Regions from separate parts of the Streptomyces sp. NPDC102514 genome, predicted to be linked through region 1. Evidence: predicted binding sites of a transcription regulator. Region 1 holds the regulator's gene; the other holds the start of a gene.
The links. Region 1 encodes HspR, which represses chaperone genes until heat shock. Its sites were predicted from a motif close to TTGAGNNNNNNNNNCTCAA; they were not measured.
Positions count from the first base shown of each region.

Region 2: the regulator HspR is predicted to act here: its motif matches at 1,999-2,017, upstream of lon (endopeptidase La).

Region 1 is NZ_JBVJLW010000004.1:520,252-523,657, forward strand. It holds gene dnaJ (molecular chaperone DnaJ) at 1-1,088, shown strand, start outside; gene ACZ60E_RS13630 (heat shock protein transcriptional repressor HspR) at 1,096-1,569, shown strand; gene ACZ60E_RS13635 (hypothetical protein) at 1,748-2,335, shown strand; gene ACZ60E_RS13640 (class I SAM-dependent methyltransferase) at 2,366-3,139, opposite strand.
Region 2 is NZ_JBVJLW010000008.1:324,056-327,461, reverse strand. It holds gene lon (endopeptidase La) at 1-1,976, opposite strand, end outside; gene ACZ60E_RS22455 (hypothetical protein) at 2,207-3,121, shown strand; gene ACZ60E_RS22450 (rhomboid-like protein) at 3,079-3,406, opposite strand, start outside.

The DNA.
Region 1 (3,406 bases):
CGGACGCCAACAAGGGGAACGCGCGCGCCGAGGAGCGCTTCAAGGAGATCTCCGAGGCGAACGACATCCTCGGGGACCCCAAGAAGCGCAAGGAGTACGACGAGGCCCGCACCCTCTTCGGCAACGGCGGCTTCCGTCCCGGCCCGGCCGGTTCGGGCGGCTCCTTCAACTTCGACCTGGGGGACCTCTTCGGAGGCGGCCCCCAGGGCGGAGCGGGCGGCGGCGGTCCGCAGGGCGGGGCCGGTGGCTTCGGCGGCGGCATAGGGGACGTCTTCGGCGGACTCTTCAACCGCGGCGGTGCGGGCCCCGGTGCCCGGACGCAGCCGCGGCGCGGCCAGGACATCGACACCGAGGTCACGCTCAGCTTCACGGAGGCGGTGGACGGCGCGACCGTCCCGCTCCGGATGACCTCGCAGTCGCCCTGCAAGGCCTGTTCGGGCACCGGCGACAAGAACGGCACACCGCGCGTGTGCCCGACCTGCGTCGGCACCGGCCAGGTGGCGCGCGGTTCGGGCGGCGGGTTCTCGCTGACCGACCCGTGCCCCGACTGCAAGGGCCGCGGCCTGATCGCGGAGCACGCGTGCGCGGTCTGCAGCGGCTCGGGACGCGCCAAGTCGTCCCGGACCATGCAGGTCCGTATCCCCGCCGGGGTGTCGGACAGCCAGCGCATCCGGCTCCGCGGCAAGGGCGCGCCGGGCGAACGGGGCGGCCCGTCGGGCGACCTGTACGTCACGGTGCACGTGGACACGCACCCGGTCTTCGGCCGCAAGGGCGACAACCTCACCGTCACCGTGCCCGTCACCTTCACGGAGGCGGCACTGGGCGGCGAGGTCCGCGTGCCCACGCTCGGGGGGCCTCCGGTCACCCTGAAACTGCCGCCGGGCACGCCCAACGGCCGTACGATGCGGGCCCGCGGCAAGGGCGCGGTCCGCAAGGACGGCTCGCGCGGCGACCTGTTGGTCACCGTCGAGGTGAGTGTTCCGGCGGACCTGACGGGGAAGGCTCGTGACGCGCTGGAGGCGTATCGCGAGGCGACCGCGGAGGAGGATCCGCGGGCCGAGCTGTTCCAGGCCGCGAAGGGAGCATGAGGACATCATGGACGCACCCGGACGCCGTCGGCAGAACTCCTTCACCGGCAGGGCCTACGAGCTGACGGAAGAAACACCGGTGTACGTCATCTCGGTGGCCGCTCAGCTCTCCGGTCTGCACCCGCAGACGCTGCGTCAGTACGACCGCCTCGGCCTGGTCTCCCCGGACCGCACGGCCGGGCGCGGCCGGCGCTACTCGGCCCGCGACATCGAACTGCTGCGCACCGTCCAGCAGTTGTCGCAGGACGAGGGCATCAACCTCGCCGGCATCAAACGCATCATCGAGCTGGAGAACCAGGTCGCCGCACTCCAGTCCCGGGTCGCGGAACTGTCGTCGGCCCTGGAGGGCGCGGCGGCGACCATGCAGCAGCGCGAGGCCGCGGTGCACGCCTCGTACCGCCGCGACCTGGTCCCGTACCAGGAGGTCCAGCAGACGAGCGCGCTGGTGGTGTGGCGCCCCAAGCGCCCGCCGACGGACTGAGCCGGTCACGCAGGTCACGCCGTCCGAGGGGCCCGGAGGTTCGACACGAACCTCCGGGCCCCTCGCGTTTCCTGTGCGGGTCCGCCAACCGGGCCGGTTCCCGGTTCGCCCCGGGATGGCTGCGGGCCGGCGGCGCCGGATGCCTGGACGCTGGTGGTCGCCCCAGCGAGGAGACCCCGTGGACGATCCCGGCCGCCGCTACCGTCGCCGTCGCCGCGAAGCGGCCCAGGACGCGACCGGCCGGGCGGGAACGGCCGGCATCGGCCTCTCCGCGGTCCTGGCCTTCGCGCTGGCGCAGGGCTCCTGGCAGTGGTTCGCCACGTACATCGGGGTGACGCTCCTCGCGGTGATCGTCTCCTCCTGCCGCCCGCCGGCGCGGACACCCGGCCCCCGATCTGCGTACCTGCGCGACCTGACGGCGTACTCGCTGGTCATCGGCCTGTGCGCGGCGATCGCACTGGCCCCGATGCTGCAACGCTGGAAGTGGCTGCTCCCGATGCCGGGCACCCGGGCCGACTGTCCGGCGCTGGGCACGTACGAGAGCATCCGCACGGAAGCGGCCCTGGCCGACCTGGCGAACCGGGACACCGCGTCCCTGTCCCAGGCCCAGCACGCCCAGAGCCACGAGGCCGTGGCGGACTGCCTGTCCGCGACGACGACCCTGTGGCTTCCGGTGTACGCGGTGGGGGTGGCGGTGTCGGTGGGGCTGGGCGTGTGGGCCGCAGGCCGCATCCGGTCGCGGAGGCGGACGGTGACGGCGACCTGATGGCCCGCGCCCGGCCGTGGACCCGGCCGGTCAGGAGTCCGCTTCCGGCCGCTGCGCGACGAAGACGAACTCGCGGCCGGGACGGTCGGGGGCGTCGCGGACGTCCCGCACCACATAACCCTGGGCCCGCAGATCCGACTCGATCTCCCGCCGCTCACGAAAACGCAGCGTCGAATCCGACGTCAGCTCCTGCCCGTCCGCGGCGAACACATAGGTGTGGCGGAAGGACACCAACTGGCCGTCGATCCCGGTCGGATCGGTCCAGGACTCGACGGCACCCACCCCCGGGATCTCCGTCACGCCGTACGAGGCCTCGCGGTTCCACTCCTCCCAGGCGCGCCGCGCCGGATCACGCGTCTCGAAGACGAGATGCCCGCCGGGCCGCAGGGCCTCGTAGGCGCCCCGCAGGGTGCCGTGCCACGCCCGGTCGTCGACGATCTGCTGGGCCACGTTCGCCGTCATCGTCGCGAGGTCGACGCGCAGGGGCGGGAGCGCGGTGGCGTCCCCGTGGAGCCAACGCACCTGCTCACCACCGGGTTTGGCGCGGGCCACGTCGAGGGACGCCCGCGCCGGATCGACCCCGACGACCTCGATCCCGCGCGCGGCGAGCAGCAGCGCGAACACCCCGGTCCCGCACCCGATGTCGAGCACGCGACGCGCCCCGAACTCCGCGACGACACGGACGTATGCGTCGAGGTCGCCGCGATCGGGATCGAGCGGGTCGTAGACGGCGGCGAGGCGGGGGTGCGCGAAGGCCTCGTCGGCACCGCCGAGGGACGACTTCCGCCGGTCCGGCTCAGGCACGCGGGCCTCCCTGGAGGGTGTGGAGGAGACGCTGGACGAGGGGGCAACGATACGTCGACGGGGTGTGAGGCTCTCGTCACGCCCGTAGGGGCGGTGAAAATCGTGGTGTGCGGGGCGGGCGGAACCGGGTAACGTCCTTGGCATGTTCTTCCAGACGCCGATTTACGAGTGAGAGCGTGACGGGCCCCCGCTGACGTCCTTCGATGTCGCCGCCCGTCCCCCACCGACGAATCCGTAGATCACTTCACATCAGCACCGGGAGAACCC
Region 2 (3,406 bases), on a different contig from region 1:
ATCTGCGCCGACTCCTTCATCACGTCGCCCAGCTGACCGGTGAGGGTCAGCCCCGCCGCGCCCGTCTCCGGGTCGGCGAGCGACGCCTCGACGAAGAGGACGTCACCACCGGCGCCGGTGACCGCGAGCCCGGTCGCCACGCCGGGCACCGCCGTGCGGCGCTCGGCCGGGTCCTGGGCGGACTCCGGCACGTGGTGCGGCCTGCCGATCAGCGCGCGCAGATCGTCCGCGCCGACCGTGAACGGCAGCTTCCGCTCGCCGAGTTCGTGCTGCGCCGCGATCTTGCGGAGCAGCCGTGCGACGGACCGCTCCAGGTTCCGTACGCCCGCCTCGCGGGTGTACTCCCCGGCCAGCCTGCGCAGCGCGCTCTCGTCGAGGGTGACCTCGGCGGTCTCGAGACCGGCCCGCTCCAGCTGGCGCGGGAGCAGGTGGTCGCGGGCGATGACGACCTTCTCGTCCTCGGTGTACCCGTCGAGCCGCACCAGTTCCATCCGGTCGAGCAGCGCCTCCGGGATGGCCTCCAGCACGTTCGCCGTGGCCAGGAAGACGACGTCGCTCAGGTCGAGCTCGACCTCCAGGTAGTGGTCCCGGAAGGTGTGGTTCTGGGCCGGGTCGAGGACTTCGAGGAGGGCCGCTGCCGGGTCGCCCCGGAAGTCGGAGCCCACCTTGTCGATCTCGTCGAGCAGGACCACCGGGTTCATGGACCCGGCCTCCTTGATCGCCCGCACGATCCGGCCGGGCAGCGCGCCGACGTACGTACGCCGGTGGCCGCGGATCTCCGCCTCGTCCCGTACGCCACCGAGGGCGACCCGGACGAACTTGCGGCCCATGGCGTGCGCGACTGACTCGCCGAGCGAGGTCTTTCCGACGCCGGGAGGGCCGACGAGCGCGAGCACCGCGCCACCGCGCCGGCCGCCCACGACACCGAGACCCCGGTCGTTGCGCCGCTTGCGGACCGCCAGGTACTCGGTGATCCGCTCCTTCACGTCGTCCAGGCCCGCGTGCTCGGCGTCCAGGACGGTCTTGGCACCCTGGATGTCGTACTCGTCCTCCGTGCGCTCGTTCCACGGGAGTTCGAGCACGGTGTCGAGCCAGGTGCGGATCCAGGAGCCCTCGGGCGACTGGTCGCTGGAGCGCTCCAGCTTCTCGACCTCCTTGAGAGCGGCCTCACGGACCTTCTCGGGGAGGTCGGCGGCCTCGACGCGGGCCCGGTAGTCGTCGGACTCCTCGCCCTCGGCCTCGCCGTTCAGCTCGCGCAGCTCCTTGCGCACGGCCTCCAGCTGCCGCCGCAGCAGGAACTCCCGCTGCTGCTTGTCCACACCCTCCTGTACGTCCTTGGCGATGGACTCGGCGACATCCTGCTCGGCGAGGTGCTCGCGCAGGTGCTCGGTGGCCAGCTTCAGCCGGGCCACCGGGTCGGAGGTCTCAAGGAGCTCGACCTTCTGGGCGGTCGTCAGGAACGGCGAGTAACCGGAGTTGTCGGCGAGCGTGGACACGTCGTCGATCTGCTGGACGCGGTCCACGACCTGCCAGGCGGCCCGCTTCTTCAGCCAGTTCGTGGCCAGCGCCTTGTACTCCTTGACCAGCTCGGTCACGGAGCCGGGCAGCGGGTCCGGCACGGTCTCCTCGACCTGCGTGCCCTCCACCCACAGGGCCGCGCCAGGGCCGGTCGTACCGGCGCCGACACGCACCCGTCCGCGACCGCGGATCAGGGCACCGGGGTCACCGTCGGCGAGGCGCCCGACCTGCTCGATCGTGCCGAGCACCCCCGTGTTGGCGTACGTGCCGTCGATCCGCGGAACAAGAAGCACCCTCGGCTTGCTGGCACCGGTGGAACGGGCTGCTGCCTGCGCGGCTTCCACCGCGGCGCGTACATCGGCGTCGTTCAGGTCCAGGGGCACCACCATGCCGGGCAGCACGACCTCGTCGTCGAGCGGCAGCACGGGCAGAGTGAGCGGTTCGGACGTCAAAGTCATGATCTCCCCTTCGGCATTCAAGTTGAGCTATGCCGACTCAATGCACGTGAGCCTCCGATTGTTCCCCTAGGGGTGTTCGCTGTGAGCGATCGCCTGGCGCGACCGCTTGAGGACGGGCTCATTTCCGCCCTCGGAGCGAACGTCAGGGCGGGTTACCGCGTCTCAGGAACGTCGTCGGTACCCCGTCGGTACCTCGTCGACTTCATCCGGCCGGCTGTCCTGGGAGCGTCATGCGGATCACCTTGTTGTTGCGGCTGCTCGTCGCGGGGGGCCTGTTCACCGGAGCCGCCGCGTGCGGCCAAGAAAGTGCCGGGGGCGGCGGTGCCGACGTCGGGGGCGGCTCGGCGCACGGCCCGGAGGGGAGCACGCAACGCGCCCGTGACGTCTCCGAGGCCTGGGCCGGCTCGAAGGCCGCACGGATCTGGCGCGAGCGGTACTTCCCGATGGACGCCGCCGTCCAGCTTCCGAAGGGCGCCTTCCGCAGCCGGGCCGACGAGCGTGCGTACGCCACCCAGAACTTCGAACTGGACGGGGAACTCCCCTCCGGTACGCCCGCGGAGGGGCAGGTCCGCTGGCGCGGTGGCGGCACGCTCGCCCTCCCCGTCTCCTCCGCGCGGGCCGCCTACGAGAAGCTCGCCCGCGGCCGGAACTCCGGCCCCTCCCTCGTCGTGACCGGTGCGCGGCTCGGGACGATGACCCAGTCCACCAGCCGGGGGCCGGCGACCGTGCCCGCGTGGCTCTTCACCGTCAAGGGGTACGACACCCCGCTCAAGCGGGTCGCGGTCGCGCCCTCGAAGCTCCCCCGGCCGCCCGTCGGGCCCTTCCGGGAGACCTCGGACTTGCTGCTTCCGCTCTCCGGGATCGGGTCGGTGTCGCGGGAGGAGCGCACCGTCACCGTTCGGGCCCAGCACGGTTCCTGCGACAAGGGTCCGCAGGTGGCCGTCCTGGAGACCGCGGACAACGTGGTGTTCTCGGCCGGGGTCCGTGATCCGTCGGACGGTCCGTGCACCGCCGATATGCGGTCCAAGAAGGTGAGGGTGCGGCTCGACCGTCCGGTCGGCGACCGCATGCTCCTCGACGCGGTCACGGGCAGGCCCGTGCCCTACGACGCGCCCGTGGGCTCTCCGGCGCCGTCCTGGAGCTGAGCGTCCGGGGCGGGCCTCTTGGTGCGGCGGGCCCGTTGCACCCGCCGCACCCACGGCCACGTGGCGACCCCGATGGCCAGGGCCAGCAGGTGGCCCCAGTTCGTCAGGGGGTCGGTGTAGGCCACCAGGCCCTCGCCGACCAGCCAGGCGGACACCGCCAGGAGGAGCAGGCGGGGCCAGAGCGTCAGGAGCCCGGCCAGTGCGCCGGCGCTCGCCGCGACACCGAAGCTGATGCCGTAGTCGTAGCGGTGGAGGGAGCTGTCGGGGAGGTGCCCGGCGAGGACC